DNA from 4 places in the Dactylosporangium sp. CA-092794 genome. Region 3 is predicted to be linked to each of the others. Evidence: riboswitches for the same ligand, from Rfam matches in the RefSeq annotation. Region 3 holds a riboswitch; each other region holds the start of a gene.

The links. A riboswitch is a leader RNA that binds a small molecule or an ion and turns the genes downstream of it on or off. The one in region 3 is predicted to bind cyclic di-AMP.
Region 1: linked by a shared signal. The riboswitch ahead of ACQPXD_RS05645 (NlpC/P60 family protein) and the one ahead of ACQPXD_RS00390 (NlpC/P60 family protein) in region 3 are both predicted to bind cyclic di-AMP.
Region 2: linked by a shared signal. The riboswitch ahead of ACQPXD_RS10585 (C39 family peptidase) and the one ahead of ACQPXD_RS00390 (NlpC/P60 family protein) in region 3 are both predicted to bind cyclic di-AMP.
Region 4: linked by a shared signal. The riboswitch ahead of ACQPXD_RS30475 (C39 family peptidase) and the one ahead of ACQPXD_RS00390 (NlpC/P60 family protein) in region 3 are both predicted to bind cyclic di-AMP.

The regions. Positions count from the first base shown of each region.
Region 1 is NZ_CP192044.1:1,288,936-1,296,946, forward strand. Features, by position in the region: gene ACQPXD_RS05635 (hypothetical protein) at 1-511, shown strand, start outside; gene ACQPXD_RS05640 (hypothetical protein) at 625-978, shown strand; cyclic di-AMP (ydaO/yuaA leader) riboswitch at 1,231-1,369, shown strand; gene ACQPXD_RS05645 (NlpC/P60 family protein) at 1,377-2,369, shown strand; gene ACQPXD_RS05650 (methyltransferase domain-containing protein) at 2,433-3,215, shown strand; gene ACQPXD_RS05655 (Rv0361 family membrane protein) at 3,270-3,683, shown strand; gene ACQPXD_RS05660 (sigma-70 family RNA polymerase sigma factor) at 3,736-4,659, opposite strand; gene ACQPXD_RS05665 (NAD-dependent epimerase/dehydratase family protein) at 5,025-6,017, opposite strand; gene ACQPXD_RS05670 (glycoside hydrolase family 16 protein) at 6,076-6,990, opposite strand; gene ACQPXD_RS05675 (bifunctional metallophosphatase/5'-nucleotidase) at 7,233-8,011, shown strand, end outside.
Region 2 is NZ_CP192044.1:2,401,128-2,409,138, reverse strand. Features, by position in the region: gene asnB (asparagine synthase (glutamine-hydrolyzing)) at 1-1,318, opposite strand, end outside; gene ACQPXD_RS10590 (transglycosylase domain-containing protein) at 1,496-3,610, shown strand; gene ACQPXD_RS10585 (C39 family peptidase) at 4,049-4,945, opposite strand; cyclic di-AMP (ydaO/yuaA leader) riboswitch at 4,953-5,087, opposite strand; gene ACQPXD_RS10580 (peptidase M23) at 5,398-6,387, shown strand; gene ACQPXD_RS10575 (PH domain-containing protein) at 6,474-6,842, opposite strand; gene ACQPXD_RS10570 (M20 family metallopeptidase) at 6,897-8,011, shown strand, end outside.
Region 3 is NZ_CP192044.1:88,155-93,098, reverse strand. Features, by position in the region: gene ACQPXD_RS00410 (hypothetical protein) at 74-547, opposite strand; tRNA gene ACQPXD_RS00405 (tRNA-Gly) at 1,566-1,636, opposite strand; gene ACQPXD_RS00400 (pyridoxamine 5'-phosphate oxidase family protein) at 1,647-2,153, opposite strand; gene dcd (dCTP deaminase) at 2,228-2,806, shown strand; gene ACQPXD_RS00390 (NlpC/P60 family protein) at 2,840-3,835, opposite strand; cyclic di-AMP (ydaO/yuaA leader) riboswitch at 3,847-3,978, opposite strand; gene ACQPXD_RS00385 (LamG-like jellyroll fold domain-containing protein) at 4,088-4,912, opposite strand.
Region 4 is NZ_CP192044.1:7,143,482-7,151,492, forward strand. Features, by position in the region: gene ACQPXD_RS30455 (DUF2637 domain-containing protein) at 1-272, opposite strand, end outside; gene ACQPXD_RS30460 (hypothetical protein) at 322-651, opposite strand; gene ACQPXD_RS30465 (hypothetical protein) at 836-2,098, shown strand; gene ACQPXD_RS30470 (DedA family protein) at 2,169-2,810, shown strand; gene ACQPXD_RS30475 (C39 family peptidase) at 2,798-3,508, opposite strand; cyclic di-AMP (ydaO/yuaA leader) riboswitch at 3,756-3,896, opposite strand; gene ACQPXD_RS30480 (hypothetical protein) at 4,054-4,284, shown strand; gene ACQPXD_RS30485 (DUF1360 domain-containing protein) at 4,319-4,828, opposite strand; gene ACQPXD_RS30490 (hypothetical protein) at 4,945-5,514, shown strand; gene ACQPXD_RS30495 (hypothetical protein) at 5,547-6,065, shown strand; gene ACQPXD_RS30500 (zinc-dependent alcohol dehydrogenase family protein) at 6,125-7,144, shown strand; gene ACQPXD_RS30505 (hypothetical protein) at 7,137-7,448, opposite strand; gene ACQPXD_RS30510 (MMPL family transporter) at 7,491-8,011, shown strand, end outside.

The DNA.
Region 1 (8,011 bases), 1.2 Mb from region 3:
GTACCAGGGGCAGGGCGGCGCCGGGGGAGTGGCCGGGAGCGCGGCCGGCGGGCTGTCGGGCTTCGAGCAGCACCAGGGGCAGGGCGGCGGCATCGGGGGCGGCTTCGCCCATCTGCTGGAGCAGCCGGGCCAGGGCGGCGCGGGCCAGCCGGGCCAGGGTGGATTCGGCCCTGCGGGCCAGGGTGGCATCGCCGGCGGCATGGGCGGCCTCGTGCAGCAGGCCGCGCACGCGCAGGTGCCGGGCCAGGCGCCGACCGACGGCTACCACACCCGCGTGGACTGGGACGGCGACGGCCGCTGGGACCAGCACACCTACGTCAACCGGGCCGACGGCGGCGTCGACATCGTGGTCGACACCGACGGGGACGGACGCGCGGAGTTCATCGGCCACGACACCGACCGCGACGGGCTGATCAACTCCTCGGAGATCGACACCAACCACGACGGCGTGATGGACGCCCGCTACGAGGACGTCAACGGCGACGGCTGGCTGGACCGCCGAACCCGATAAAACCGTTTGCCTCGAAACGAGGTGGCACGTTTCGGGGAGCAGGCCGCTCGGATCGGCCCCTACCGTTCTAGAGGTACCCCCACCGGGGCTACTGAAGGAACCGGGAGCAGGTTATGAGCGACTTTGACCTCGACTGGGGCATGGAGCACGATCTCCACGTCGACCACGACGGCGGAGTCGAGCATGTCCTGGCCGACCACCACTTCGATCACCACGATTTTTCCGACGGTACCGACGGCGCCCACGACATCACCGACCCGCACTACGGCGACTTCGTGGACCCCGGCCAGCACGACGAGCCGCTCCAGCTCGACGAGCCGGACCCCGACCTGCCCGACTGGCAGCTCGACACCGACTTCCTGGACGGCCACTACGACCTGGTCGGCGCCGACCCGGACGAGAGCGACATGTGGTCGCAGTTCATGACGGACATGCACGAAGAAGTCAACCCGTATGCGGCCAACTGACCGCGGATGCTCATATCCAGCGCCGGCCGGTGTGATCGAGCGCACCGGCCGGCGCCGTTCTCGGCGCATTGTCACTGTCCGATGCGCAAAGTCAACCGGGGGTAATCCGGACTTTTAGGTGCTTTATATATTGAAGGCGACGCACGCCTTTCGCGCCGCCGGTGATCACGTTAAGTTAGGCCCTGGCCTGCTCGGCAGTCCGCCGTCCACCCCGGACGGCGCCGGGCAAGCGCCGCCGAATCGAGTTCTGCGCGTCGATTCATGCCGTGAACCGCACGCATCGAACCGGGGACCCAGAGTAATCATGGGGTGAATCCGCAACGTCGCGGTAGGGCGCTCTCTTCTCGCCCGAACCCGTCAGCTAACCCGGTAGGCGGTCGTTGCAGAAGGGTCATTCCTTGTCCACTGGACATCGTGCCCGCCGACCGTTGCTGCAGGCCGTGCTGGCCGCCGCCGCATCGATCGTCGTGCTGGCACCCGCCACGGTCGCGCACGCCGATCCAACGCTCGCCGAGATCGAGGCCCAGCTCGACAAGTCGAACCAGGACCTCGAGGCCACCATCGAGGCGTGGAACAAGCTCAACATCGACCTCGCGGCCTCCCAGGCCAAGTCGACCGAGCTGGAGGCGAAGCTCAAGCCGCTGGAAGACGGCCTGAACGCCGCCAACGCCGGCGTGGAGGAGCTGGCGGTCGCCGCCTTCAAGTCGTCCACCGGCAATCTGCGCAGCCTGTCGATCGTGCTCGGCGCCCAGTCGTCCGACTCGCTCATGGACCAGCTCTCGATGCTGCAGCAGATCACCCGCAACCAGCAGAAGAGCATTGACGACTTCAGGTCCGCGAAGTCGAAGGTCGACGACGAGAAAAAGCAGCTCGACCAGACGATCGCCGCGCAGAACACGCAGAAGGCCGACCTCGAGAACCAGCGCAAGAAGATCGAGGGCGACGTCAAGAAGTTCGAGGACCTGCAGAAGAAGGCCACCGCCGCCGGTTCGAAGAAGGTCAACCCGCCGAAGACCGACCCGGGCAACCTGCCCGCCGTCTCCGGCAAGGCCGGCACCGCGGTGAACTTCGCCAAGGCGCAGCTGGGCAAGCCCTACAAGTGGGGTGCCGCCGGGCCGAGCAGCTACGACTGCTCCGGCCTGACGATGGCGGCGTGGAAGCAGGCCGGCGTGACGCTGCCGCACAACGCGGCCAGCCAGTGGAGCCAGGTCGCACACATTCCGCGCGGCTCGCTGGCCCCGGGTGACCTCGTCTTCTACAACGGGCTCGGGCACGTCGGCATCTACGTCGGCAACGACACGATCATCCACGCGCCGCACACCGGCACGGTCGTGCAGTATGCGCCGATCGGCGTCGACAGCATCTACGGGTACGGCCGCGTGAGGGCCTGACCCGCCGGCACGGCGTGAGGGGCCGCGGACCGTGACGGTTCGCGGCCCCTCATCATTGAGGGCATGGCGTCGTGGGATCCGCAGCAGTACAACCGGTTCGCCGAGGAGCGGGCGCGGCCGTTCCGGGAACTCGTCGCCCGCATCCCGACGACGCAGGCCGTCGCGGTGGTGGACCTCGGGTGCGGGCCGGGCACGATGACCGCGACGCTGGCCGAGCGGTGGAGCGACGCGGCCGTGCTGGGCATCGACTCCTCGCCGGACATGATCGTCGCGGCGAGCGAGCGCCAGACCGCGCAGCTGCGGTTCCAGCTCGGCGACGCCGGGCAGTGGCGGCCGCAGCGCGGGTCCGTGGACGTCATCGTGGCCAATGCCTCCCTGCAGTGGGTCGACGACCACGAGACGCTGCTGCCGGCCTGGGCGGCCGGGCTCGACGACGGCGGCACGCTCGCCTTCCAGGTGCCGGTCTCGACGTTCGACCCCGGTTTCGGCGGCATCGCGGCCCGGCCGCGGTGGGCGGGGCTGCTGGGCGGCGCGGCCGGCGCCATCGGGCCGCGGTCGGCGACGCCGGTGCTGCCCGCCGCGGAGTACGTCCGGCTGCTCTCGGCGGCCGGGCTGACCGTCGACGCCTGGGAGACGACCTACTACCACGTGCTACCGGGCGACGACCCGGTGTTCGAGTGGTTCAAGGGCACCGGCCTGCGGCCCTACCTCGACGCGCTGTCCGGCGACGACCGCGAGGAGTTCACCGCGGAGGTCCGGCAGGAGCTGCGCCGGGGGTACCCCCGGGAGCCCTTCGGCACGATCCTGCCCTTCCCGCGGCTGTTTGTGGTCGGGCATCGGGCTTGATCCGCGTCGGGTGACTTACACCCGGCGAAGATCGACGCTCGTACGCTGGCGCGCGTGAGTAAAACAGCCAAGATCATCATTTTCAGCGTGCTCGGGTTCGTCCTCGTCTGCTGCGGGGGTGGCGCGGCCGCGGTGTTCTTCTTCGTCAACGCCGGCCTCAAGGAGCCCAAGGCGGCGGCCGGGGACTTCCTGACCGCGCTGGAGGGCGGCAACAACCAGGCCGCCTACCAGATGCTGTGCGACTCGGCGCGGGAGAGCTACGGCCCGGAGACCTTCGCGTCGTTCGTCGAGCAGCACGCCCCGGCCTCGCATGATCTCGGCTTCGGCGGCTCGTACAGCAACACTGACGGCAACGAGACGGCCTCGATCACCGCCTCCATCACCTACAAGAACGGCTCGAAGGACAGTCGCACGCTGCCGATGACCAAAGAGGGCGGCGCCTGGAAGGTGTGCGGCAACCCCTACTGAGGCACGGAAAAGCCCCGGGTCGGGCCGACCCGGGGCTTTGTGCTGTCTAGGGTTATGCCGCCTGGAGGCCCTCGGCCCGGGCCAGCTCGCGCAGCCGGCCGAGCGCCTGGATCTCCAGCTGGCGGATCCGCTCCCGGGAGAGCGAGAACCGCGTCGCCACCTCGGTCAGCGAGTGCTCCCGGCCGTCTTCGAGGCCGTAGCGGGCCCGCATGATGCCGGCCGACCGGTCGTCGAGGTGGTTGAGCAGGCCCTCGATCCGCTGCCGCTCCAGGGCGGCCAGGACCACGTCCTCCGGCGACGGCGCGTCGGAGTCGGCGACCAGGTCGCCCAGGTTGGTGTCCCCGTCGTCACCCACCGGGGTGTCGAGCGACACGGTGTCCTGGGACCAGCGCATGAGCTCGTGCACCCGCTCGACCGGCACGCCGAGCGCGGTGGCCAGCTGCTCCGGCTCCGGCTCGTTGCCCAGCTCGCGGGTGAGCTGACGCGCGACGTTGCGCATCCGGTTGACGTCCTCGACGAGGTGCACCGGGAGCCGGACCGTGCGCTCCTGCTGCGCGATCGCGCGGCTGATCGCCTGGCGGATCCACCACGTCGCATAGGTCGAGAACTTGTATCCACGCACGTAGTCGAACTTCTCCACGGCCCGCACGAGGCCGGTGTTGCCCTCCTGGATCAGGTCGAGCATCGGCATGCCGGACCTGACGTATCGGCGGGCGATCGAGACCACCAGCCGCAGGTTGGCCCGGATGAACCGGTCCTTCGCCCGCTCGCCCTCGGCCACCAGGCGGTGCAGCTCCGCGGCGGTGACGCCGTCGGGGATCTCCTCGACGTCCAGCAGGTGCTCCGCGTAGAGCCCAGCCTCGACCGCCTTGGACAGCTCGACCTCAGAAGCGGCGTCGAGCAGCGGCGTGCGGGAGATCTCATGCAGGTACACGCCGACCAGGTCACGCTCCTCGGCGCCTGTGTCGGTTCGCATCTCCACTTTCACGTTCTCCACTTCGGGCCCCTCCCCGCTCCATCCTTCGCCTTCCCCGTTTCACCCTGCTAAAACGGGTGCCCCCCGGGTATGCCCCCTACACAACGGTCAAGTCGCCTTCCGAATTCCGCCCTCAGGGGCGATTCGGTGACGACCCCTGAGAGTTGCACCACTTACCAGACGCTCGGGAGGCTGCTCCGGTTCGCTTCGGTTGCAACAAGTGATACGTGGTGTTCCTGCCCGTCAGACGGCTGAATTCGCTGTGAGTTCCCTGGGAACGCCCCTCCGGCAGGGCCCACCGGGCGGTCGAGCACGGCAGATCATCGGCAGCTGTCGCCCGTCCGACAGGCTTTTGTGCAACCGGGCTATCGGGCATGCCATTCCCGCAACAGCGCCGTCTCTTCATCGATACCCAGCCCCAGGCTTTCATCGATGTGCGTTGCGTCACGAAATGCGTTGCGGGTGTCCCGGACGGTCTCGGCGAGCGGGCGAATGCGCAGCCCGGCGGCGAGGGAGGGCCCCGCGTCGCGGCTCATGAACCCGGCGTACCGCGGCAAAGGCAGCCATAGCGGCAGCGACCGCGGCCCGGCCCACGGCACCACGCCCCGCTCGAGCAGGAACTCCTGCGTGACCCAGGTCAGCGGCGGCGCGGTGCCGGTGCCCGCGGCCAGCCCGGCGTGGAACTCCGCCCGGGTCATGGGCGCGCCGACGCCGTCGAACGGCCCGGCGAGCCCGCGCCCGGCGGCGGTCAGGATCCAGTCCGCGAGGTCCCGCACGTCGACGAGCTGCACCGATTCGTCCGGTCCGCCGGGCGCGAGCACCTCGCCGCCCCGCTCGTAGCGGCGCACCCAGTAGTCGAACCGGCCGGTCGGGTCCTCCGGCCCGACGATCAGGCCGGCCCGTAGCAGCAACGTCCGGCCGGCGCCGAAGCCGCCGGCGGCCAGCCGCTCGCACGCGACCTTGGCCCGGCCGTACGACTCGGGATCGGCCGCCGGGTCGGCGTCGTGGTCCGGCGGCAGCAGCGGCGCGGTCGCCGCCGTCTGGTGCGGGGTGGCGACGTCGGCGTACACCGATCCGGTGGACACGAGCGTGTAGTGCCCGGCCCGCCCGGCGAGCGCGGTCACGGCGTGCCGCACGTGGTGCGGGTGCCGGGCGACGTCGACGACCGCGTCGAACTCGCCCTCGACGGCGCTCAGGCCGTCGGGCTCGTCGCGGTCGACCCGGACGAACCGGGCGCCGCCGACCGGCGCCCCCGACTCGCCGCGGGCCGCGCAGAGCACCTCGTGGCCGGCGGCGAGGGCCTGCCGCGCGACCGCGCGGCCGAGAAAGACGGTTCCACCGAGGATCAGGATTCGCATGCGGCCGAGCATTCCGCGCCGGCCCGGCGCGGGGCGAACGGATCCGCTCAGGACGTAATCACGCGCGGTGCGCCGACGGGGGCCGGTGCGGCCGGGTCTTGTGCACGACCAGCGCGAAGAGAGCCAGCGCGGCGGTCACCATGGCGGCCACGGCCAGCCACAGCGACCAGCGCTGCTCGCCCCCGCCCGGCCCGGCCCCGGCCCGGTCCACAGTGGATGGCTGGGCGGCCACCGCGGGCGCCGAGGCCACCGGGGCGAAGGCCCAGATGCGCAGGTAGTCGATCTCGAACTCGGCCGGCAGGGCGGTGGAGGCGCCCGGCGTGCCGGCCCGGTCACCGGTGGTGACCGCGAAGCCGAACCAGCGCGGCTCGGTGGAGACGGCCGGGTCGAGGGAGCGCTGCTTGGCGTCGACGAACACCCGGAATCCCGACGGCGCCCACTCGATCACGTAGGTGTGCCAGTCGCTGAACGGGCCGGTCAGCGTGCTCGTGGTGGTACCGCTGCCATCACCATTGCTCACGACGGCCCGCTCGGCGCCGGGCCGGGCCGTGATGGACAGCTGCGAGCCCTGCTGCGTGGTCTGGCCGTCGACCGGCCGCAGCAGCGCCACCGACTCGATGCCGGCGCCGAGGGGTACCCGCGCCTTGAACTCGTAGCGGCCGAACTGCTGCGCGGCGCCGACGCAGCGCAGCTCCCCGGTGACGAACGGCTTGCCGGCGTAGGTGCGCCGGTGCAGCGCCAGGCGCAGCCGCCCGTCGGAGACCGTCACCGCCTCGGGGCGGAAGTAGCTGGCCTGGGCGCCCTCGGGCGCGCCATCGTAGGCCGAGCAGCCCCTGGGCAGGGTGCCCGCGTCGTCGAAGGCGTTGGAGAACACCGGGCGCCAGCCGACCGGGTCGCTCGCGTTCACCCGATCGGGGAAGGTCAACATCGTCGACGCGACGACGACCAGCACGGTCGTGACTCGCCTCAGCATGGTGACCGCCTCCGCACACGCGGTGTACCTTCCCCGGCAACGTACCCGATACCTACCGGTAGTGCAGCGTCGCGCAGCGTTGTCTGCCCATTCGGACGGCGCGTTCCGTCACACCCTTGCCTTTACCCGTATGACACCTTCCTGACGGCAACTCGTGCTCGCGCGAGATCGACGCCTTCGGAAGGATGACGATCGACGCATGTGTCCTTCCGTATGTGTCTCCCACGCCATAAGGAGAGAACATGGCCCAACCTCGCGCCCGCGGGTGGCGTGTCGCGCAGCAGCTCGCTGTGCCCGCACTCGCCCTCGCGGTCGTTGCCCTGCTGCCCTTAGCCAAGAGCGGCACCACCCAGAGCTCCGACCGGTGGACGCCGCTCACCCCGGCCAAGGTCTCGTTCGACCGGAACATCGGGAAGACGACAACCGCGCAGCTGCTCGGCTTCAACGACTTCCACGGCAACATCGACCCGCCGACCGGCAGCGGCGGCCTGGTCAACGGTGTGCCCGCGGGCGGCGCCGAGTACCTCAGCACGTACCTCACCAAGCTGCGCGACGACGCGGCGAAGCACGGCGTGCACAACAGCGACACCGTCGTGGCGGGTGACAACATCGGCGCCTCGCCGCTGGTCAGCGCCGCCTTCCACGACGAGCCGGCGATCGAGATGCTCAACAAGATGGGTGTCGACCTCGCATCGGTCGGCAACCACGAGTTCGACGAGGGCGTCACCGAGCTCTACCGCATGCAGTTCGGCGGTTGCCACCCGACCGACGGCTGCCAGGACGGCGACGGCTTCTCGGGGGCCAACTTCCCGTACCTCGCCGCGAACGTCACCAACAAGTCCAACGGCCTGCCGATCCTGCTGCCGTTCACGATCCGGTTCTACGACGGCGTGCCGGTGGCCTTCGTCGGCATGACGCTGGAGGGCACCCCCGGCATCGTCAACCCGGCCGGCGTCAAGAACGTGGACTTCCACGACGAGGTCGAGACGGCCAACAAGTACGCCACCATCCTCAACTGGCT
Region 2 (8,011 bases), 2.3 Mb from region 3:
CGGGGTCGGACAGGACGCGGGCGTTGCCGAAGTACCGCTGCGGCATCGGCGTGGTGGCGCGCTCGAGGTAACTCTTGCCGCGGACGCCGGCGGGCATGGCCCTCGCCAGGGTGCGCAAGGCGCGCTGGAGGGGAGCGCCCAGGTGCTGGACCGGGGCCACTGATCTCGGCTCGCGGTAGATGGTGTAGCCGCCGGCCAGCTCGTCGGCGCCCTCGCCGGACAGGACGACCGTCACGTGTTCCGCGGCGGTGCGGGCCAGGAAGTACAGCGGCACGATCGACGGGTCGGCGACCGGGTCGCCCAGGTGCCAGACAATCCTCGGCAGGGCCTCCATGACCTGCTCCGGGCGGACGATCGCGGGGATGAGCTCGACGCCGAGGCGCTTCGCGGAGCGTTCGGCGATCTCCAGCTCCGAGTAGGCGGTGGCGGTGTCGAAGCCGGCGGTGAAGGCCTGCAGGCGGGGGTGGATCTCGGCGGCCAGGGCGACGATCGCGGTCGAGTCGATGCCGCTGGACAGGAAGGCGCCCACCGGCACGTCGGCGCGCAGGTGGGCGCGGACGCTGTCGCGCAGTGCCGCGCGCAGCTCGGCGACGGCGGCGGTCTCGGTGATCGTCGGGTCGGGGCGGAAGGTCGGGCGGGCGTAGCGGCGCACGATCGGGGCCCGGCCGAGCTCGCGCACCAGCAGGCCGCCGGCGGGCAGCCGGGCCACGTCCCGGTGCAGGGTGTACGGCTCCGGCACGTACTGCATGGTCAGGTACAGCGACAGCGCCGTGCCGTCCAGCTCCGCCGACGCGTGCTCCAGCAGCGGCGCCTTCTCGCTGCACAGCCACAGCCCGCGCGGGTCCGCCACGTAGTAGAGCGGCTTGATGCCGAACGGGTCGCGGGCCGCGTAGAGCGTGTCGTTCTCGGAGTCCCACAGCGCGAACGCGAACATGCCCCGGAACCGGTCCAGGGCGGCCTCGCCCCAGTGGTGGAACGCCGCGGCGAGCACCTCCGAGTCGCCGTCGGTGGCGAAAACCGCGCCGTGGTCCCGGATCAGCTCCGCGCGCAGCGCCTCGAAGTTGTAGATCTCGCCGTTGAAGACCAGCGTCCAGCGGCCCGCGTCCGGGCCGGTCGGCGGGTAGCGCAGCGGCTGACGGCTACCCTGCCGGTCGATGATGGCCAATCGCTTGAAGCCGGCCGCCACGCCGAGACCGATCCGTTCCAGCGCCATGTCGTCGGGGCCGCGGTGGTCGAGCAGGCCGAGCTGACGCTCCATGTGGCCGAGGGTCTCGGCGGTGATGGTGGAGTTGCCGACGTACATCAGGAAGCCGCACATGGCGTCCAGCCGAACAGAGGCCAGGCACATGGACGGGCGGTTGCCCGGCCGCCCATCCGGACGCTCGCCCGGCAAGGTGCCACGGGTGAAGTCGGCGCCGCGGCGGTTAGCCCGAAGGCCCGCCGGGTAGCCGCCGCGCTGCTCGCGAACCGCCCGTCGTAGCTGGGAGACCACGCAATGCGCCTCGCCCGTGCCGGTATCACGTTGCTCCGCTTCGGCGGCAAGGTCCTGCGGCTGCTGCTGTGCGGGATCCTCGCCGGGCTGGTGGTCGCCGCGGCCACGCTGCCGCTGGCGCTGGCGACCGGGGGCGCGGCGAAGGCGGGCAGCGACACGTGGGAGAACCTGCCGACCGACCTGGCCATGCCGCCGCCGGCGCAGACGACCTACGTCTACGCGAGCGACGGCAAGACGCTCATCACCACGTTCTACGACGAGAACCGGCGTGACATTCCGCTTGATCAGGTGGCGACGGTACTGCAACAGGCCGTCGTCGCGGCCGAGGACACCCGCTTCTACCAGCACCACGGCGTCGACGCGCGGGGCGTGCTGCGCGCCTTCGTGTCCAACAGCCGCGGCCAGGCGCAGCAGGGCGCGTCGACGCTGACCATGCAGTACGTGCGCAATGTGCTCAAGAACGACGCGAGCCTCACGCCGCAGCAGCACCTGGACGCGCTCGCGGACACCCCGGCGCGCAAGCTGCGCGAGATGCGCTACGCCGGCGCGCTGGAGAAGCAGATCAGCAAGCAGCAGATTTTGCAGCAGTACCTCAACATCTCCTACTTCGGGGCGGGCGCCTACGGCATCTACGCCGCCGCCGCGACGTACTTCGGCAAGACCCCGGCCGACCTCACCCTGCCCGAGGCGGCGCTGCTGGCCGGCCTGCTGCAGTCCCCCGACGCCGACAACCCGATCACCGGCGACAAGGCCGCCGCCCTGCAGCGGCGCGCCTACACGCTCGACGCGATGGCGAAGATGAAGACGATCACGCCCGCCGAGGCGGAGGCGGCCAAGGCCGGCGAGCTCAAGATCAGCCAGCAGCGGCTGCCCAACGACTGCGCGTCGGTGGCGCAGGAGCACAACGACTGGGGCTTCTTCTGCGACTACTTCCGCCAGTGGTGGAACAGCCAGCCCGAGTTCGGCGCCTCCACGTCCGAGCGCGACGAGAAGCTGCGCACCGGCGGCTACACGGTCGTCACCTCGCTGGACCCGGGCATCCAGGCCACCGCGCTGGAGCAGTCGCTGCGGGTGTACGGCTACGGCAACGCCCGCTCGCTCCCCCTCGCCGTCGTCACGCCGGGCACCGGGCGGGTCCTCGCCATGGCCGTCAACCGCCACTACAGCCTCGAGGCGAACCCGGATCAGCACCCGGCGTACCCCAACACCGTGAACCAGCTCGTCGGGGGCGGCGCCGGGGTCCAGGGCTACCAGGCCGGCTCGACGTTCAAGATGTTCACGATGCTCACCGCGCTCGAGAACGGCCTGCCGCTGAGCACCTCCTTCAACGCGCCGGCCCGGCTGGTGACCATCTGGCCCGGCAGCGGCGCCGGCTCCTGCGGCGGCCGGTGGTGCCCGGCCAACGACAGCCCGAGCTGGATGGACGGCAACCGGTCGATGTGGACGGGGTTCGGCCGCTCCGTGAACACGTACTTCGTGTGGCTGGAGCAGCGGGTCGGCGCGAAACGCGTAGTGGAGATGGCGCAGCGGCTCGGCATCACGTTCCGGGCCGAGGGCGACCAGACGATGGCCGGCAAGGCTGACGAGTGGGGCTCGTTCACGCTCGGCAACGCCTCGACCACGCCGCTGGAGCTGGCCAACGCCTACGCGACGGTCGCCGCCGGCGGGCTGTACTGCCAGCCCCTGCCGGTGCTGTCGATCACCGACCAGGCCGGCAAGCCGGTCGAGGCGGCCGCGCCGAAGTGCAAGCAGGCGGTCGACCCCGACGTGGCCGCGGCCGCGACCGACGCGGCGCGCTGCCCGGTCGGCAAGGGCTCGGTCTACGGCAAGTGCGACGGCGGTACGGCGGAGGCCGTGTCCGGCATCCTCGGCGGGCGCCCGGTCGCCGGCAAGACGGGCAGCTCGGAGTACAACTCGACGGAGACGTTCGTCGGCTTCACGCCGCAGGTGGCGGCGGCCGGGATCGCGGTGAACCCGGACAACCCCAACGACTCGGTCGGCGGCGGCGTGTCCAGCTCGGTCAACCAGGCGGTCGCGGTGACGATGGCGGCCGCGGTGCGCGGCCAGCCGGTCAAGGGCTTCCCCGCCCCCACCCGGGCTCGCGCACTGGGCGGCTGACGCCCACATCCCGCACGTCGGGCGCTGCACGCGGCGCAGCGACCGGAAGTCTCCGTGATCATGCGCAACTGGCACCGACACCAACGGTTTTTCATGATCACGGAGTGCTGATGTACCCCCGTGTACCACAAGTCTCCGGGATCATGGCAAACCCGGTGTGCGGTCACCGCAGACATCATGATCACGGAGACATACGTCCGGCCCGGCCGCGCGGATCGCAGGGTGCGCCCGACGGGTGCGACATCCGCACCGGTTTGCCGTGCCGCCCGGGGGTCGGCGTCGATGATCGCTTGTGTCCCGCCGGATATCAACTGGCACGATCAGGCGCTGGCCTCATCCACCGCGCCGGCGGACGCGACGTGGCTGAGCCCTTGCGGGCGGATAAATCCAGACGCTGGCGCGTCCGGATTTATCCGATATTTCCGCATATGTTGGCAATCAGGCTGAATAGCCGCGGAGGGCGATCCAGTCGGCCAGCTTGGCCGTGGTCAGCGGGTACGAGCCGACGCCCAGCGCGTCGGCGGGGTCGGCGATCTGGGCGATCTGCCCGTTGTCGCGGTAGCCGACGACGGTCAGGAAGTGCCCGTCCGGATACGAGTGCGCGTGCCCGTTCTCGTCGGTCGTCGACCCGGCGATGTTGGCCACCACCGCGTAGCCCTGCGAGATCGCGTTGACGAGGTCGGCGCGCAGCTGGTCGACGTCGGACTGGGTCGCCGACTGCCCGCGGATGAAGTGCGACTTGTAGAAGGACGTGCCGAGGTACCCGTTCAGCGCCCGGGTCGTGTCGTCCGCCGAGTTCGTGCCGTTGACCGTGGTGCCGAGCTTCTGCGCGACCTCCGACTGCGACGGGGTCAGCCCGCGCGCGGTGAGCGCGATCCGCGTCGCCGCCGGCCCGCAGAAGTAATAGTTCTCCTGCCAGGCGAACTGGTACGACACGTCCTTCTGGGCCGGCGGCGCCGTGCTGGCCGGGGCCGACGGCGACGGTGCCGCCGCGGCGGTCGTCGCGGCCGGGGTGGGCGCGGCCTTGGCCGCGGCGGTCGGCTTGCCGGTGGTGGCGGTGCCGCCCTTCGTGCCGGTCTTCGCCGGGTCGGGCGGGGCCTGTCCGCGCTGCCTGGCGAGCTCGGCCGCGGTCGCCGCCCCGGCGGATGACTCCGCCTCGGAGAGGGACTGGGCGTCGGCGGCGGTCGCGGTCGTGGCGGCGCCGCCCGACTGCTGGAGAGCGGCGACGCCGACGCCCGCGGCGACGGCGAGGACGGCGGAGGCGGCCGCGATCGGCAGCCGGCGGGCGGAGGTGGGTTTGGTGGGCGAATGCCGGGGTTTGTAGAGGTACGGCACGGGTACCTGCTCCTTCCGGGACCGCCTACCGGGTTAGCTGACGGGTTCGGGCGGGAAGATCGCCCTACCGCGGACGGCGGATTCACCCCAGGTACCTGGGTCCCCGGCTCGTGCCCAGGGCACGACTCGGCGGATCCGCCGCGGAGTCGCCCCGCGGCGAACATGGGCCACGACGGGTGCGTAGACGGTAAACGGGCCGGTCAGAGGCCATTTCACCCCCCGGGTGATTCGGCCACCGCGCGATCCGGAGCCGCGCGGCCCGCCGCCTGCCCGGAGGCCGCCGGGCCGCCGCCTTTGTACGGAATGCGCGAAATGCAAGGAACGCGGACGGCCCTATGACCACAGGCCGCCCGGGACATCGGAGGCGCGCGGACGGGGCTGTGCCCATAGGCCGCCGGGCCGTTTCTCATGCCCGGAATCACCCGCTCGGGAGGCCGGGCTAGCCTGCCCGGATGCACGACAGCGCCGACGAAAAACCGCAGCTCAGCGATGGTGCCAACGGCAAGCCGCGGCACCTGCGGCTCCGCCGATTCCGGCACGCGACCCACTGGCTGGTGGCGTTCTTGCCGCCCCGCCGCCTGATCCGGGCGGCCCGGGGCCTCGCGGCCCAAACCGGCCGGTTCAAAGCCGCCGTCCCGAACCGGCTCGGCTCGGCCCTCCCGGCTCGCCTCACCTCGGCCCTCCCCTCCCGGCTCGGTGCCGCACTGCCCTCCCGGCTCGGTGCGACGCTGCCCTCCCGGCTCGGGGCAATGCCGGCCGGTGCCCGCCAGGGCGCGGTGGCCGCGCTGGTGGTCGCGATGGCCGCCTTCGGGTTGTCCACGACGCTGAGCACTCCGGCCGGCCGCGGCGGCCCGGCGGGCTCAGGATCGGCGCTGGTCGCCGACGCCGACCGGGCCAGCACCGGCCCCGCCTCGCGCGACTACGACCGGGCGAAGCGCGCCACCGACCCGGCCACGCGATCTTCCAAGGCGCCGGCGCCGGCCGCGTCGAGTCCCGCGCCCGCGGCGAAGCCGCCGGTGCCGGTCGGCGGCCTGACGCAGGCCGAGATGGACAACGCGGCGGCGATCGTCGACGTGGCCCGCCACGAGCGGCTGCCGGCCAAGGCCGCGGTCATCGCGGTCTCCACCGCCCTGCAGGAGAGCCACCTGCGCAACCTGGCCAACGCCAACCTGCCCGCGTCGCTGCAGCACCCGAACGAGGGCGTGGGCTACGACTACGACTCGGTCGGGCTGTTCCAGCAGCGGCCGAGCTGGGGCAGCGTCGACCAGCTGATGAACCCGCACGAGTCGGCCCGCCGCTTCTACGCGGCGCTGCTGTCGATCCCCGGCTGGGGCGACTACGCGGTGACCGTCGCCGCGCAGATGGTCCAGCGTTCGGCCTTCCCCGACGCCTACGCCAAGTGGCAGGGCCTGGCCGAGCAGATCGTCGACCAGCTGCTGTAGGACCTGCTGAATCCCGAGATCCGTAGACCCGTAGACCCCTGAATCCCTGACCCCGGCCCGGCGCGCGGTGCGCCGGGCCGGGCCGTCTACTGCCCGGCGTAGTGCAGGATCACGTTGTGGATGTGCTGGGTCTTCTCGACCCCGCGGACGTCGACCTCGTAGGTGTGCGTGCCGACGTGCACGGCCACCGTGCCGCTGCTGAAGAAGCTGCCCGCCCACGACTTGTTGCTCACCACCGAGACCGCGGTGACCTTGCCGTAGGGGATGGAGGTGATGGCGACCCGCTTGCCGACGAACGACCGGTCCTGCAGGATGACCCGCCGATCGGTCAGGCCGATGAAGCCCGTGCCGACCCCGACGGCGTCGTAGACGGCGATGATGCTCTCGCCGGGCAGCAGGCCCGACGCGATCTGCTCGTACTGCTCGCGGCGGTCGTACTTCGCCTGCTGTGCCATGACCCCAACGTACCGACCCCCATCAACATGCGCCCGGGCCGCTACCGTGGGGGGATGACGGCGCTGGACACCTTACGGGTCAAGCTTTCCGACGATGCCCCCATCATGCGCGACGATCTGGCCGAACTGGTCGGCGTCGAATCGCCCTCCGCCGATCCCGAGGCGCTGGCCCGCTGCGCCGACGTGGTCGCCGCGCTCGGCCGGCGCCACATCGGCGAGGCGCCGGAGCGGATCCTCGTCGCCGACCGGCCCCACCTGCGCTGGCGGTTCGGCGACGGGCCGCCGCGGGTCGTGCTCATCGGGCACTACGACACCGTCTGGCCGCGCGGCACGCTGGCCCGCTGGCCGTTCTCGGTCGACGGCGACCGGGCCACCGGGCCCGGTGTGGTCGACATGAAGGGCGGGCTGGTGGTGCTGTTCCACGCCCTCAGCGCGCTGCCCGACCTCGACGGGGTGGCGGTCGTGGTCAACGCCGACGAGGAGATCGGCTCGCCGACCTCGACCGCGCTCATCGAGGACACCGCCCGCGGCGCGGCCGGGGCGCTGGTGCTGGAGGGCAGCTCCGGCGGGCGGCTCAAGGTGGCCCGCAAGGGCATCGCCCACTACACGGTCCGGGTCACCGGGCGGGCCGCCCACGCCGGCAACGCACCGCACCGCGGCATCAACGCCGGCGTCGAGCTGGCCCACCAGATCCTGCGCATCGCCGCGCTCGGCGACGCCGGGCGGAGCACGACCGTCACGCCGACCGACGCCGTCATCGGCACGACCAGCAACACCGTGCCGGCGGCGGCCCGGATCAGCGTCGACGCGCGCTCGTTCGACCAGGACGAGCTGCGCCGGGTCGACGAGGCCCTGCGCGGCCTGGCCCCCGTGCTGCCCGGCGCCGCGGTCGAGGTGGACCTCGGCCCGGCCCGCCCGGCGCTGCCGGAGTCGGCCTCGGCGGAGCTGTTCGCGCTGGCCCGGCGGCTGACCGGCGACGCGGTGACCGCGGAGGCGGTCGGCGGCGGCTCCGACGGCAACCTCACCGCCGGCATCGGCGTGCGGACCCTCGACGGGCTGGGCGCGATCGGCGGCAACGCGCACGCGGAGGGCGAGTGGATCGAGCTGTCGAGCCTGCCGGAGCGGGCCGCCCTGGTCGCGACCCTGACCGCGGCCATCGGGCGGGACGA
Region 3 (4,944 bases):
ACGGTAGTCCACGACCAGCCATGACGAGACACGCCATTGGGAAGCCTGTTGAAATAGTCAGGTCGGCGGACGCTTAGGTGTCGTACTTGCCGTCCCAGGGCTCGTGGAACCCAAGCCGTTGAGGGTAGAGCTCGGCCCATGGGCCGCCGTGGCCCTCGTCCGGATCGTCGGTGGTCTCGTCAGCGAGCCCAAAGACGACGCCGTCGAAGTCCGCCCGGAAGGGCCGGATGGCGATGTTGCAGTAGGTGACTGCCCCAAGGTTCGACAGCCAGCCCGACAGCACCTGTTCGGCTCGTTCGACGACTGCAGGGCTGTCGGCCCTGACGCCGGCGAACCATATGTCCGAGCCCATGTGATGCCCACTGTCGTCGAAGCGATGGAGAACCGCATAGATCCGCTGTTGGTGACGCCAATCACGCCCCAGGGTGACGCCTTCTTGGTACGCGCCAGTGACGTCAGCGAAGAACTGTCCGCCTTCATGCCGTCCGATGCGGTCGGTGCGATAGTCAGGCATGTACTTGATCGGGATGACTTCCGGGAGCCGCACAGCGCGGATCGTAGCCAGTCTGGAGACGACGGTTGGATGTAGGAGTCGGCGGCCTTGAGCGTGGCTGGGGGCGCCGCGCTTCTCCCGGCTCCTTCACTCCCCCGGCACCGCCCGGCGCCACCCGGGAACCGGCGCTGCTGGCCGCCGTGCCCGCCGGCGACCGAGCGGTGCCCGGCCTGCGCGCCCCAACGCCCCGGGGCGGCCGCGATCGGCAATCACGTCCCACCCGTCGGGCGCCGCGGCCCGCGAGGCACGCCGCAGCGGCCGGAAGTCTCCGTGATCATGCGCAACCCTGCATCGACACCAACGGTTTTTCATGATCGCGGAGTGGTGATGTACCCCTGTGTACCGAAAGTCTCCGGGATCATGGCAACCCGGTGTGCGGTCAGTACGGGCATCATGATCACGGAGACATACGTCCGGCTCGGCGGCGCTGATGACCGCTCGTGCCCCCGCCGGCAGCCACCGGCACCCAGTCTGCGTCGGCCGCCGGCGGCCGACATCAACCAAGCACGATCAGGCGCTAGCCTCATACACCACACCAGCGGACGTGATCAGCCCCGCGGTAGAGTTCCAGCCCCGCCCGGCGGCCGCCAATCTCGACGACCCGCTGAACCGCGATGCCCTCATCGCGCGCGTCGACCTGCGATCCTGTCGCAGCCCGGCCAGCATGGGGCACTCCTCGACGCCGAGACCCTGGACAAGGTCATCGCCGACCGGTTCAAGGCGTTGGCGATGCGGAGCCGTCCCGAGCGGCCTGGAGTGATCTCACGAAACCTGCCGCAATGGCCCCCAGGCGCCCCCACCATCAGCAGCGCAGCCGACAGTGGACCAACCTGGACCGCCAACGGCACGGCAACTGCGAACAATGACCGAACCCCAGAGAGCAACCCACCCCGGAGGCCGGCCCACCCCGGCGGAGAGCGCCCACCCACCGTGGGGTCTGGGGCTCGGCCCCAGGAAAAATGGCGAGATCCCCAGGTTCGCGCTCTCGGCGAACAAGGGGATCCCAGGATCGAGCGGGTGAAGGGAATCGAACCCTCACTGTCAGCTTGGGAAGCTGATGTTCTGCCATTGAACTACACCCGCGAGGCGACGCCTACTGTACCGAATCCGCGGGCGTCGTGCACGGGCCATTTTGCCTTCGGCGTGGCACGTGGGGTTGGGTGGCCTTCCAGACCGTGTGGGTGGCGGTGGTTGGTGTGTCGTGGTGGACCAGCAAGGCGAGGTCGACGGTCAGCTCGTAGAGCCTCCAGTCGATGCCCGGGGCGGCGCGCATCGTGGTGGCCAGGTGGGCGGTCAGCGGGGCGTCGGTGACCGGCACGGCGCGGCCGGACAGGTAGGCCTCGTCGTCCGAGTCGGTCGACGGGAAGCTGTGCAGTGCGTATCGGCCGTCGCGGTCCAGGTCGTGGCGCTTCGGGGAGGGCAGCACGAAGCAGAACAGGCCGGCGTCGGTGATGACCGGGGAGACCGGGTGGAGGCGCGGAGCGCCGTCCGGGCGGACGGTGGCCAGGTAGCCCAGGCCCGGGCCGTACTGGCAGATCAGCGTGCGGATGGCCGCGGCGAGGGAGGGCTCGGCCGCGGCGAAGTGGGCCCACGATGCCATGGGTCAAATCTACTCGTACATGTGTACGATAGAGGCGAATTTCACCAACCAGGGTCGCAACGTAACCTCGTAGGGTGCTGCTTTCGGACCGTGACCTCAGCAAGGAGCTCGAAGGCGGGCAGTTGCGCCTCGAGCCGTTCGACCAGGCGCTGGTGCAGCCGTCCAGCATCGACGTGCGGCTCGACCGGTGGTTCCGGGTGTTCAACAACCACCTGTATACCCACATTGATCCGGCGATCCAGCAGGACGAGCTCACGTCGATGGTCGAGGTCGACGACGGGGAGCCGTTCGTGCTGCACCCCGGGGAATTCGTGCTCGCGTCCACGCTCGAGGTGATCACGCTCGGGGATCAGCTGGCCGGGCGGCTGGAGGGGAAGTCCAGTCTCGGGCGGCTCGGCCTGCTGACGCACTCGACGGCTGGGTTCATCGACCCCGGGTTCTCCGGGCACGTGACGCTGGAGCTGTCCAACGTGGCGAACCTGCCGATCCGGCTGTGGCCGGGCATGAAGATCGGGCAGCTGTGCATCTTCCGGCTGTCGTCGCCGTCCGAGCACCCGTATGGCTCGGCGGTCTACGGCTCGCGCTACCAAGGGCAGCGCGGGCCCACGCCGAGCCGCTCGTGGCAGAACTGGCGAACGTGGCCGACACGCTGAAAGGGCGGGCCCGGTAGGCCCGCCCCCTGCAATCTATGCGACTCTGCCGTACCCGTTGATCGGTTCTGAATCGATCTTTTTCATCTGTACCGGTTCGCTGGCGTTGGGTGCGTGGACCATCCAGCCGCCGCCGACATACAGCCCGACGTGATGTCGGTCGCCGTAGAAGAACACCAGGTCGCCGGGTTTGAGGTCGGCTCGCGATACGCGCTTGGTGTCCGAGTACTGCCACTGCGTGTAGTGCCGCAGCGTGTAGCCGGCCTGCTTCCAGGAATACAGCGTGAGCCCGGAGCAGTCGAAGGTCTTCGGGCCCTCGGTGCCGAACACATACGGCTTGCCGATCTGCGCGCACGCCACCTGGGCCGCCTTCGCGCCCGGGCCGCCGAAGTACTCGACGGGGCAGGCCACGGGGCGCAGGTTGCCGGTGCTGCCGCTCGAGCCATACGCCTTGACGCGCATGTCGTTGAGCGCCTTGATCTCGCCGTTGATCTGCTGTTCCTGCTTCGCGAGCGCGGCCTCCTGCTCGGCCTGCTGCGCGACGAGCTGGTCGATCGGGCCCTTCTGGGCGTCATACTGCTGCTTGGCCGTCAGCACGTCCTGGATCCGCGCCTGCTCGTCCTTCGCCAGCATGTTGAGCATCGTCATCTGGTCGATGAACGTGTCCGGCGAACCCGTGGTGAGCATCGCGTCGAGCTTGGACACGCGGCCGGTCTTGTACTGCAGCACCGCGAACGCGCTCACCTTGTCGAAGGCGGCGTCGACCTGCTGGCGCAGGGGCGCGATCTGCGCCTCGAGCTGCTTCTGCTTGGTCTGGTTGCTGGCGAGCTGGCTCTTGAGCAGGTTGTGCTGCTCAATGATCGGCTCGATCTCGTTCCACTTGTCGTCGATCTGCTTCTCGATCTCGGCCGGGGTCGGATCCGCGTGCGCGAGCCCCGTGATCCCGACGGCGAGGGACAGGCCGCCGAGGATCGCGACAAGAAGCCTGACCGGACGGCTGGGCCACCTCGTCCACCTCAGATGGGTCTCCACCGAGGAGTTACTCCTTCTTCCGTGGCCGCCTACCGGGTTAGCTGACGGGTTCGGGCGGGAAGGTCGCCCTACCGCAAATGCGGATTCACCCCGATGGTGCGCGTGGGTCCCCGGCTCCGATATCGACTCGGCGGCGCCGACCGGTGCGCCCGTGCTGGGTGCGGACATCCGGCCGACGGGGATTCACGTTAAGGGTGAGCCGTTCCCAGGTTCAAGTCAGTGCGCGATTCTTGTCCGATTCGTCCGGAAAGGTCACGCGTATCGAGTGACGTACACATCATCGATTACACCGACGAACTGGTCGTTGTTCGCGCTCGTTCCCTTGCCGCCAATACACAGCGGATCCTCGTTCACTATGGACAGTGACGAAGGAATTGCGGTGCGTCCCTCCTCGGCCCCGTCCACAGCGACCGTGAGCAGTGTGTTACCGCGCGAACACGCGATCCGGTGCCACCGCCCGTCAGCGACGGACCGCGATGCCAACGCTACGAAAATGGCATCCGAACGGGCGCCGACAATCACGCAGCTCGGCCTTCCCGCCACCCCGTCGATCTGCAGCTTGAACTGACTGTCACCGACCGAGAACCCTTTTTGCACCACATTGGCGCCCTTGGAAGTCTCATCGGCCTTGACAAGGACACTCGCGCCATAGCCGAACGATCCGCGGCCGGGATTGAGAAAGCCGGCCGGACCGCTCTGCAGGATCGCACGAGCGCAACTGTCCGCACCGTAATGCTCACACCGGGCCGGAAACCGCACCGCGAGTCCGCCGTCGTGCGCCACCGCGGCCAGCTCACCGCCCTCGGCCCGCCGCGCCCGCAGCTCCAGCCGCCCGTCGGCGTCCCGGACCGGTTCGCCGAGCCCGCCGTCGAAGGTATACCGGACCGCCGCCGTCCCACCCCGACCCGGCGGCCGCGACGAGGCCGTAGGGCCACCCGAGGGAATCCCCGGCGCCGTGCCGGACGCGAAGGGCACCGCCGACGTAACGCCGGTCGCCGGCTCCCCGAGGCCCCGCCCGGCGAAGAACGCCGATCGCTGCCCCGCCCAGCCGGCCAGCCCGACAACCAGCACGATCACGGCACACAGCCATAACCGTCGTCGTCGGTGCA
Region 4 (8,011 bases), 6.0 Mb from region 3:
GCGGCAGCCAGCCAGCCGATCACCGACCGCTCCGCCTCGACCACCTGCGCGGCGATCGACAGCGTCACCGCGCACACCAGCACCACTGCCGGAAAGTGCACCGACTTGTGCTGGCGTTTACGCCGGCGGATCTCCAACCCGCTGGCACCAGACATCAGCTCCAGTACGACGGCATCGGCCCAGGCCAGCCAACCGCCCTGGCCATGCGCGGTGGCGAGGTTGTGGACATGGGTAAAGCTCGCCGCACCAGCGGCGCCACCGATGGCGAACATGATGATGATCTGCACGATCCCCTCGGCGCGGCTGGTCCGAGTCTCCAGATCACCCGTGGTTGCTGGGGTGGTCATCCACGCTCACCTCCTTGGTGAGCGCGGATAGGTACGCCTGGACCTGCGCCGCCTGCTCGGCTTCGCCGATCTGGCTTAGGTTGGCCAGGAATCCGCCCAGTTCTGCGGCGTGGTCCGTGGTCAGGTGGAGCGAGGCGCTGATCGGCAGCCAGTCGCGCTCCAGACCGGAGAACTCCAGGTCGACGTAGGTAGCGGTTAGCCACCGGGCGTGCGCCTGGTACAGACTTGCGGTGACCTCCAGTCGCTGGCTCGCGCTCCCGGGAGCGCTGAAGGTGGTCGGGGTACTGCGGTGCGCCTCTCCCATGGATGTGGATGGCGTTGCGGTGCAACGGTTTCGGTCACACCAGGTGGGGTGCTGGACGTGGTCCAGATTGTGTGAGCTTTTTTCGCTCATTGACTACGGTCAAGAGCCAGACGGCCCGGGGCCTGGCCCGGCTGCGGCAACTACTGGAGGAGGACGGGGCGATGACGGCGGTCGGTGATGGGCGATGAGCGGGCTGCGGACGTTGTTCGAGGAGCTGGCCGGCGCGGACGGGCCGCCGACGCGGCTGCGCGCCGACGAGGTGTACGGCGCGGCGCGGCGCCGGCTGCGGCGGCGGCAGGCGGCCTGGACGGTGACCGGGGTGGTGGCCGGCGGGCTGGCGCTCGGCCTGGGGCTGCAGGGCCTGCGGCCGGTGCCGGCGGTGCCGGAGCCCGTGCAGACCGGCGGCGGCGCCGGGCCGGTGGTGTCGGTCGCCGCCACCGACGCCGAACACCTGTACGCGGGCGTGCGCACGTGCGGCGGGGACGACTGCCCGGCCCGGCTGATCGGGTCCGACGACGGCGGCCGCACCTGGACGGTGCGGCAGGAGGACTTCGGCGACGGCGAGGTCGACGCGCCGGCGCCCGGCGTGCTGCTGCACACGACCGAGTCGATGGGCGATCCGAGCGGGGCCACCGGGCCGAAGCTGATCCGGCATCACCACGTCAGCACCGACGGCGGGCGGACCTGGCGTGAGCTGCAGCGGGTTGCCGATCCCGTGGCGGCGGTACCCGGCAACGGCTGGCTCCAGTGCGCGCCGACCTCCCTCGACACGCCGTGCAAGCTGCTGGCCGTCGACCCGCAGACCGCGCGCATGGCGCCGCTGAGCGCTCAGCCCGGCCTGGACGTGAACGCGACCGACGCCGCGCCGGCCTCCTCCGGGCCGTGGGTGATCGGTATCAGCGACACTCACCAATATGCGCTGGCCCTGACCCGTGACCGCGGGCGCACGTGGTCGGTGCACGCCTTCGACGAGGCCGGCGCGGTGCAGGTCACGGCGGCCAGCGCGGACGGCGTCACGGCGTACGCGATCGTCTCGAAACGCACCGACACGGCGGAGCCGGGGGCCACGGCCGCGCCCGGGCCGGCCGCGGCGGTGCTGCGCACGACCGACGGCGGTGCCACCTGGCAGGCGGTGGACCCGGGCCACACGCTGCCCTCGGGCACCGGCTACTACATGGACGGCGACGCGTACCTCGCCGCCGACGGCAGCCACGTCGTCCTGCTGCGCTCCGACGACCGGCAGCGCTGGTTCGTCAGCGGCGACCGCGGCGCCACCTACCGGGAGGCGCGCCCGAGCGGGCTCGGCGAGCACATCACCCTGTCCGGCCAGCGGCCACCGGTCCAGACCGCGGTGCCGGGCGTGTACCTGGCCTTCGACGACCGGGCCGCCTACCGCTCCACCGACGGGCTGAGCTGGACCCGCATCCCGATCGAGCCCGTCCGCTGACGGCCGCCGGGCCCGGCGCGCCCGGGCCCGGCGGCTTATGGTTGCGGTGGGGAGAGCGAGGGGGCGGCAGGTGGGTGGGTTCACGGCCTTGGTCGGCCACTACGGCTATCTGGGCCTGGCGGTGCTGGTGCTGATCGAGGGGTTCGGGGTGCCGGCGCCCGGCGAGACGGCGATCATCATCGCCTCGGGGTTCGCCGGGCACGGCCGGCTCAACGTGTTCGCGGTCGGCGCGGTCGCGTTCGCGGCGGCGGTGACCGGCGACAGCATCGGCTACTGGATCGGGCGCACCGGCGGACGCCGGCTGATCCTGCGCTACGGCCGGTACGTCCGGCTGACCGAGGAGCGCCTGGCCCGGATGGAGCGCTTCATGACCCGCCGTGGGCCGATCATGGTGGCCGTGGCCCGGTTCGTCGAGGGCCTGCGCCAGCTCAACGGCGTCGTGGCCGGCGCCACCGGCATGCCGTGGCCGCGGTTCGTGACGTTCAACGCGATCGGCGCCGCCCTGTGGGTCGGCGCCTGGACGACCGGCGGCTACCTGGTCGGCGACCACATCCCGGCGATCGAGGCGGCGGCCGGCCGCTACCAGTGGTATGCCGTGGCCGGCGCGGTCGTCGCCGTCGTGGTCTGGCTGGTGCTGCACCGGGTGCTGCACCGCCGGGGGCCGGCCCCGGACGAGGCCGGCCCCCGGCGCAGCCGCGCTCAGGCCGAGTAGCCGCGCGACGCCACCCAGTTCGCCATGGGGTAGGTGGCCATCCAGTAGGTCCGCGGGCCGAACATGCCCGACGGGTCGGCGATCTGCACCTGCCGGCCGTGGTCGCGGTAGGCGACGATCGTCACGAAGTGCCCGCCCCCGAACTCGTGGTAGGTGCCGCCCACGTCGGTGGCGCCGCCGACGATGTTGGCCACGACCGCGCGCCCGGAGGTCACCGCCGCCACGACGTCGCGCTGCAGCCGCTCGGCCTGCTCGCCGTCGGCGCGCTGGCCCGGGATCCAGTGGGTCTGGTACTCGTCCTTGCCCAGCGCCGCGTTGAGCACGTGGGTCGCGTTGTCGGCCGAGTTCGTGCCGTTGACGGTGGTGCCGAGCCGCCGCGCCACCTCGTCCTGCGACATCGAGATACCGTTCGAGGTCAGGGCGATGCGCGTGGACGCGGGCCCGCAGTAGTAGAAGTTCGGCTGATACTGGAAGTCGTAGGACACGGCCTGCTCCGCGGGCGCGAGGTCCAGCGGGTCGGGCGCGGGCGCCGAGGCGGTCGCCGTCGGCGGGTGCGTCGCTTCGGCACGCAGTGCGGCGGTGCCGGTGTCGTGGGCGCCGGCCGGCGCCGTGGTCTGGCCGAGCAGGGTGGCCGTCGTCACGGAGACGGCGGCGAGCGCGCCGGCGCCGAGCAGCGCGCCGATGATTCGTCGGTGCATTGAGGGGTACTCCTGAAGCTGAGCCGATTCGGGCATGGTCGATCGCGCGCGCAGCGTCATCCGCCGGCGCCGTAGAGAGCACGGCGTCGCTGGACGCTATTCGCGCAACAATAAGAAATGTCGAGGGCCGATACCTGGCCCTTCGAAACCGGGGCGTCAGTCCCCGGTGCGGCCGGCCATGCCGAAATGTGCCGCCAGGCGCCGCGCTATGGGCGGCGGGTCGTTCTGGGCGTTGTACACCTTGCAAAACTCCTTCCGCGACCGCCTACCGGGTTAGCTGACGGATTCGGGCGGGAAGCTCGCCCTACCACGGCCATGAGGCCGATGGATTCACCCCGGAACTACCTGGGTCCCCGGCTCGCGCAATGCGACTCGGCGGTTCTGTGCCGGCGCCGTCCATTTACGGCAAACGACCAGCTCAGACGGCCTGACATTACTGGTCGGTACCGATTCTGCCAAGCCCTTGGATTTCGCCGATTTCTTTAGCCGCGCGCCGGCCGGGTAGTCGAATCCGGGAGGCTTTCGGAATGGAAAGGAGTTCCTCGATGGGCGAGACGCACTCGACGGCCGACGACATCGTCTACGACCTGGTGAGCATCCAGTACCACGCGATGAAGGGCGCGTATCTCTACACGAAGTACGCCGACGACGCCCATGAGCACGATGACGTGCGGGCATTCATCGACCAGGTGTGCCGCGAGGATGCCGAGCGGGCGCAGCGCGCCCACGAGCTGCTCGGCCGGATCACGACGCGCCACCACGCCGGCGTCGGCTGATGCCGCCCGGCAGTCCACCGGCGGCCGCCCGGGCTCAGTCCCCCGCGGCCGCCCTTTTCGCCGCGTCGTACGCCAGGTGCAGGAAGTCCGACCCGGCCACGGCCGTGGCCACGCCCATGCCGAAGCGGGTCAGCCGCGGCGCGAACACCAGCCCCGCCGCGAGGCCGCCCGCGACCCACACCCCGGTGCAGAAGGGGCAGGTGAGCAGCTCCCCGAGCGCGTGCCGGGCGCCGTGGCCGCGCGGGCTCTCGTTGAGCTCGGCCTCGCCGGCCGGCTCCTCGAAGCGGGTGAACGGCGCCCGCAGCGGGCTGGTCACCGCGTCCTTGGTGATCAGCCGGGAGAGCTTGTGGGTCGACACGGCCAGCAGCGCCACGTCCCCGGCCGAGGGCCGCACCGGCAGCTCGCGCCCGGACAGCCGGGCCGCGCCCGCCACCGCGCCGGCCGCCGCCGCGAACACGCCGAGCACGGTCGCGTAGCCGCGCAGGGGCCGCTCGTCGGGGGCTTCGCGGGCGTACTCCCGCGCGGTGCGATCGATGTCCACCATGGCTGGTCGCCTACCCGGTCACCGCACCACGGAAACACCGCCCCCGCACCCGCGGGTGAGGTGGCCCGCCGCGACCGCGGACTAGCGTTGGTTTGATCGCTTCGAAGGGATTGGTCATGTCGGGTACACCCTTGTTGGCCATCATCGTGGTCGTGGTCGTGCTGATCGTCATCGCCCTCGTCGCGACGTCCATCGGCCGGTACCGCCGCTCGAAGGCCCTGCGGCGCCGGTTCGGCCCCGAGTACGACCGGGCGGTCTCCGAGCGGCCCAGCCGCCGGGCCGCCGAGCGCGACCTGCAGCAGCGCGAGCGCCGGCACGCCGAGCTGTCGCTGCGCGACCTCGAACCGCGGCAGCGGCAGCGCTACGCCGACCAGTGGGAGCGCACGCAGGCGCACTTCGTCGAGGAGCCCGAGGCCGCGACCCGGGAGGCGGACGCCCTGGTGACCCAGGTGATGGCCGAGCGCGGGTACCCCGTCGACGACTTCGACACCCGGGTGCAGGACCTCAGCGTCGAACACTCCGAGACCCTCGGCCACTACCGCGACGCCCACGAGATCAACAAGGTGAACGAGCGCGGCCAGGCCTCGACGGAGCAGCTCCGCCAGGCGCTGATGCACTACCGGGTCCTCTTCGCCGACCTGCTCGGCGACCGCCCGGGCGGCCGCACCGCCGCCGGCCACGGCTGACCCCGGGCCTCTTCACGGAAGGTGGGATCGCCATGCGCGACAACAGCTCCTCCGACCCGAGGCGGAGCGGCCAGCGGCCCTCGGGCCCCGGCCCGGCGCCGACCGGCGGCGCCGGGGCCCGCCCGATGCCCGGACCCCCGCGGCCCGGCCCCGGCCAGCCCCAGCCGGGTCCCGCACAGCCCCGTCCAGGTCCAACACCGAAGCCCCCGCCGGGTCCCGCACAGCCTCGGCCCGGTCCCGCGCAGCCGCAGCCCGGTTCACCGGAGGACGCCACGGCGACCGGCCAGGAGGGGATCTGGGACGCCGAGCGGGCCGACGAGTTCCGGCACCGCTGGCACGACGTGCAGACCCACTTCGTCGAGAACCCGTCGGGCAGCCTCACCGAGGCCCGGCAGCTGCTGGACGAGGCCGTGCAGGAGCTCACCACCAGCGTCCGCAACCGCGAGGAGGAGCTCGAGCGCAGCAACGCCCGCGCCTCGGACAGCACCGAGGGCATGCGCTCCACCGTGCTGCAGTACCACCAGCTCCTCGACCGCCTGCTGTCCGTCTGACCGGGTGGAATCCGCGGAGGGCGCGGGCCGTTCGCGCGGTTGGCGGACAGAATGGGGCGATGGAGACGATGACCGCGTGGCGCGTCGAGCGGCCCGGGCCCGTCGCGACGCACCCGCTGCGCAAGGTGTCGCTGCCCGTGCCGGAGCCGGCCGCCGACGAGGTGCTCATCCGGATCCGCACGTGCGCGGTCTGCCGGACCGATCTGCACCTGGCCGAGGGCGACCTGGCGCCGCGCCACCCCGGCACGGTGCCCGGGCACGAGGTGGTCGGCACGGTCGAGCGGCTCGGGGAGGCCGTGTCCGGGCCGCCGGTCGGCACCCGGGTCGGGGTGGCCTGGCTGCGGTGGACGTGCGGCCAGTGCAAGTACTGCCTGCGCGGCGCCGAGAACCTGTGCCCGTACTCCCGCTACACCGGCTGGGACGCCGACGGCGGCTACGCGCAGTACTGCGCCGCGCCGGCCGACTACGTCTACCGCCTGCCCGACGCATATTCCGACGACGAGGTCGCGCCGCTGCTGTGCGCCGGCATCATCGGCTTCCGCGCGCTGCGCCGGTCCGAGCTGCCGCACGGCGGCCGGCTGGGCATCTACGGCTTCGGCGCCTCGGCGCACCTGGCGGCGCAGGTCGCGATCGCCGAGGGCGCCACCGTGCACGTCGTCACCCGCGGCGAGGCGGCCCGCGAGCTGGCGCTGTCGCTGGGCGCCGCGTCGGCGTCGGCGACCGAGCCGCCGGAGCCGCTCGACGCCGCGATCCTGTTCGCCCCGGTCGGCACCCTGGTCCCGCCGGCCCTGGCCGCCCTGGACCGGGGCGGCACCCTGGCGATCGCCGGCATCCACCTGACCGGCATCCCGCCGCTGAACTACGCCGAGCACCTCTTCCAGGAGCGCCGCCTGGTCAGCGTCACCGCGAACACCCGCGACGACGGCCGCGAGTTCCTCGACATCGCGGCCCGCCACCGGCTCCGGGTGACCACCACCGCCTACCCGCTGGCCGAGGCCGACCGGGCCCTGGCGGACCTCGCCGCCGACCGCTTCTCCGGCGCCGCCGTCCTGCACTGCGCGGAGGACGGCGTCAGCTGACCGTCCGGCGGCGCAGCCGGCGCGTGACCAGGACGGCGGCGGCCGCGGCGAGCAGGAGGGCGCCGATCACGGCGGCGATCCGGACGGCCGCGTCGCGGCCCGGGCCGGCGCCGTCGTCCGCGGGCGCCCCGGTGAGGCTCCAGTCGTGCCGATGCCGCCCGACCGGCGCCCAGTCTGCCGATCCCGGCGCGAACGCCCGGGCGATGATCAGTGATCGGCACCTGACCGCGGCGTGAACAGTGCGTACGCCCGCCGGCTCCCGATCGAGCGCCCTCGTTTTCGGGGCCCGGCAGCGGGGTACCACCGCCGAACAAGACAACCGGGGACGGCGGGAGGGCCTGGGACCGTGAGCGACGACGTGGAGCCCCGCACGCGGTGGCGGCCGAGCCTGCTACCGCGGTGGTACGCCGGCATCGTGGTGTGGCTGCGCTGGCTCGTGGTGGCCGGCTGGCTCGCCGCGGCGGCCGCGTCGGTGGTCTACCTGCCCACGGTCGGCCAGGGCGGCAGCGACCTCGAGCAGCTGGTGTCGGCGGACAACCCGGCGGTGCGCAGCGAGCTGCGCTCGTTCCAGCGGTTCGGCTTCCCGCTGCTCAGCCGGGTCGCCGTGGTCCAGCGCAACCCGGGCGGGCTGCCCCAGGACGTCCAGGCCGAGGCGGTCCAGCGCGCGCAGGCGGTCAGCGACGGGACCTACACCGACGCGGCGCCGATCCGGGCGGCGGTACCGGTGATGAACACCCTCGGGCTGTTCCCCGGCTCGGCCGAGGACGGCACCACGATCGTCACGCTGCTGTTCACCGACCCCGACGTGACCTTCGCCGACCAGGTCGCCGCCGCGCACCGGTTCGTCGCCGCCCACTACGGCCCCGG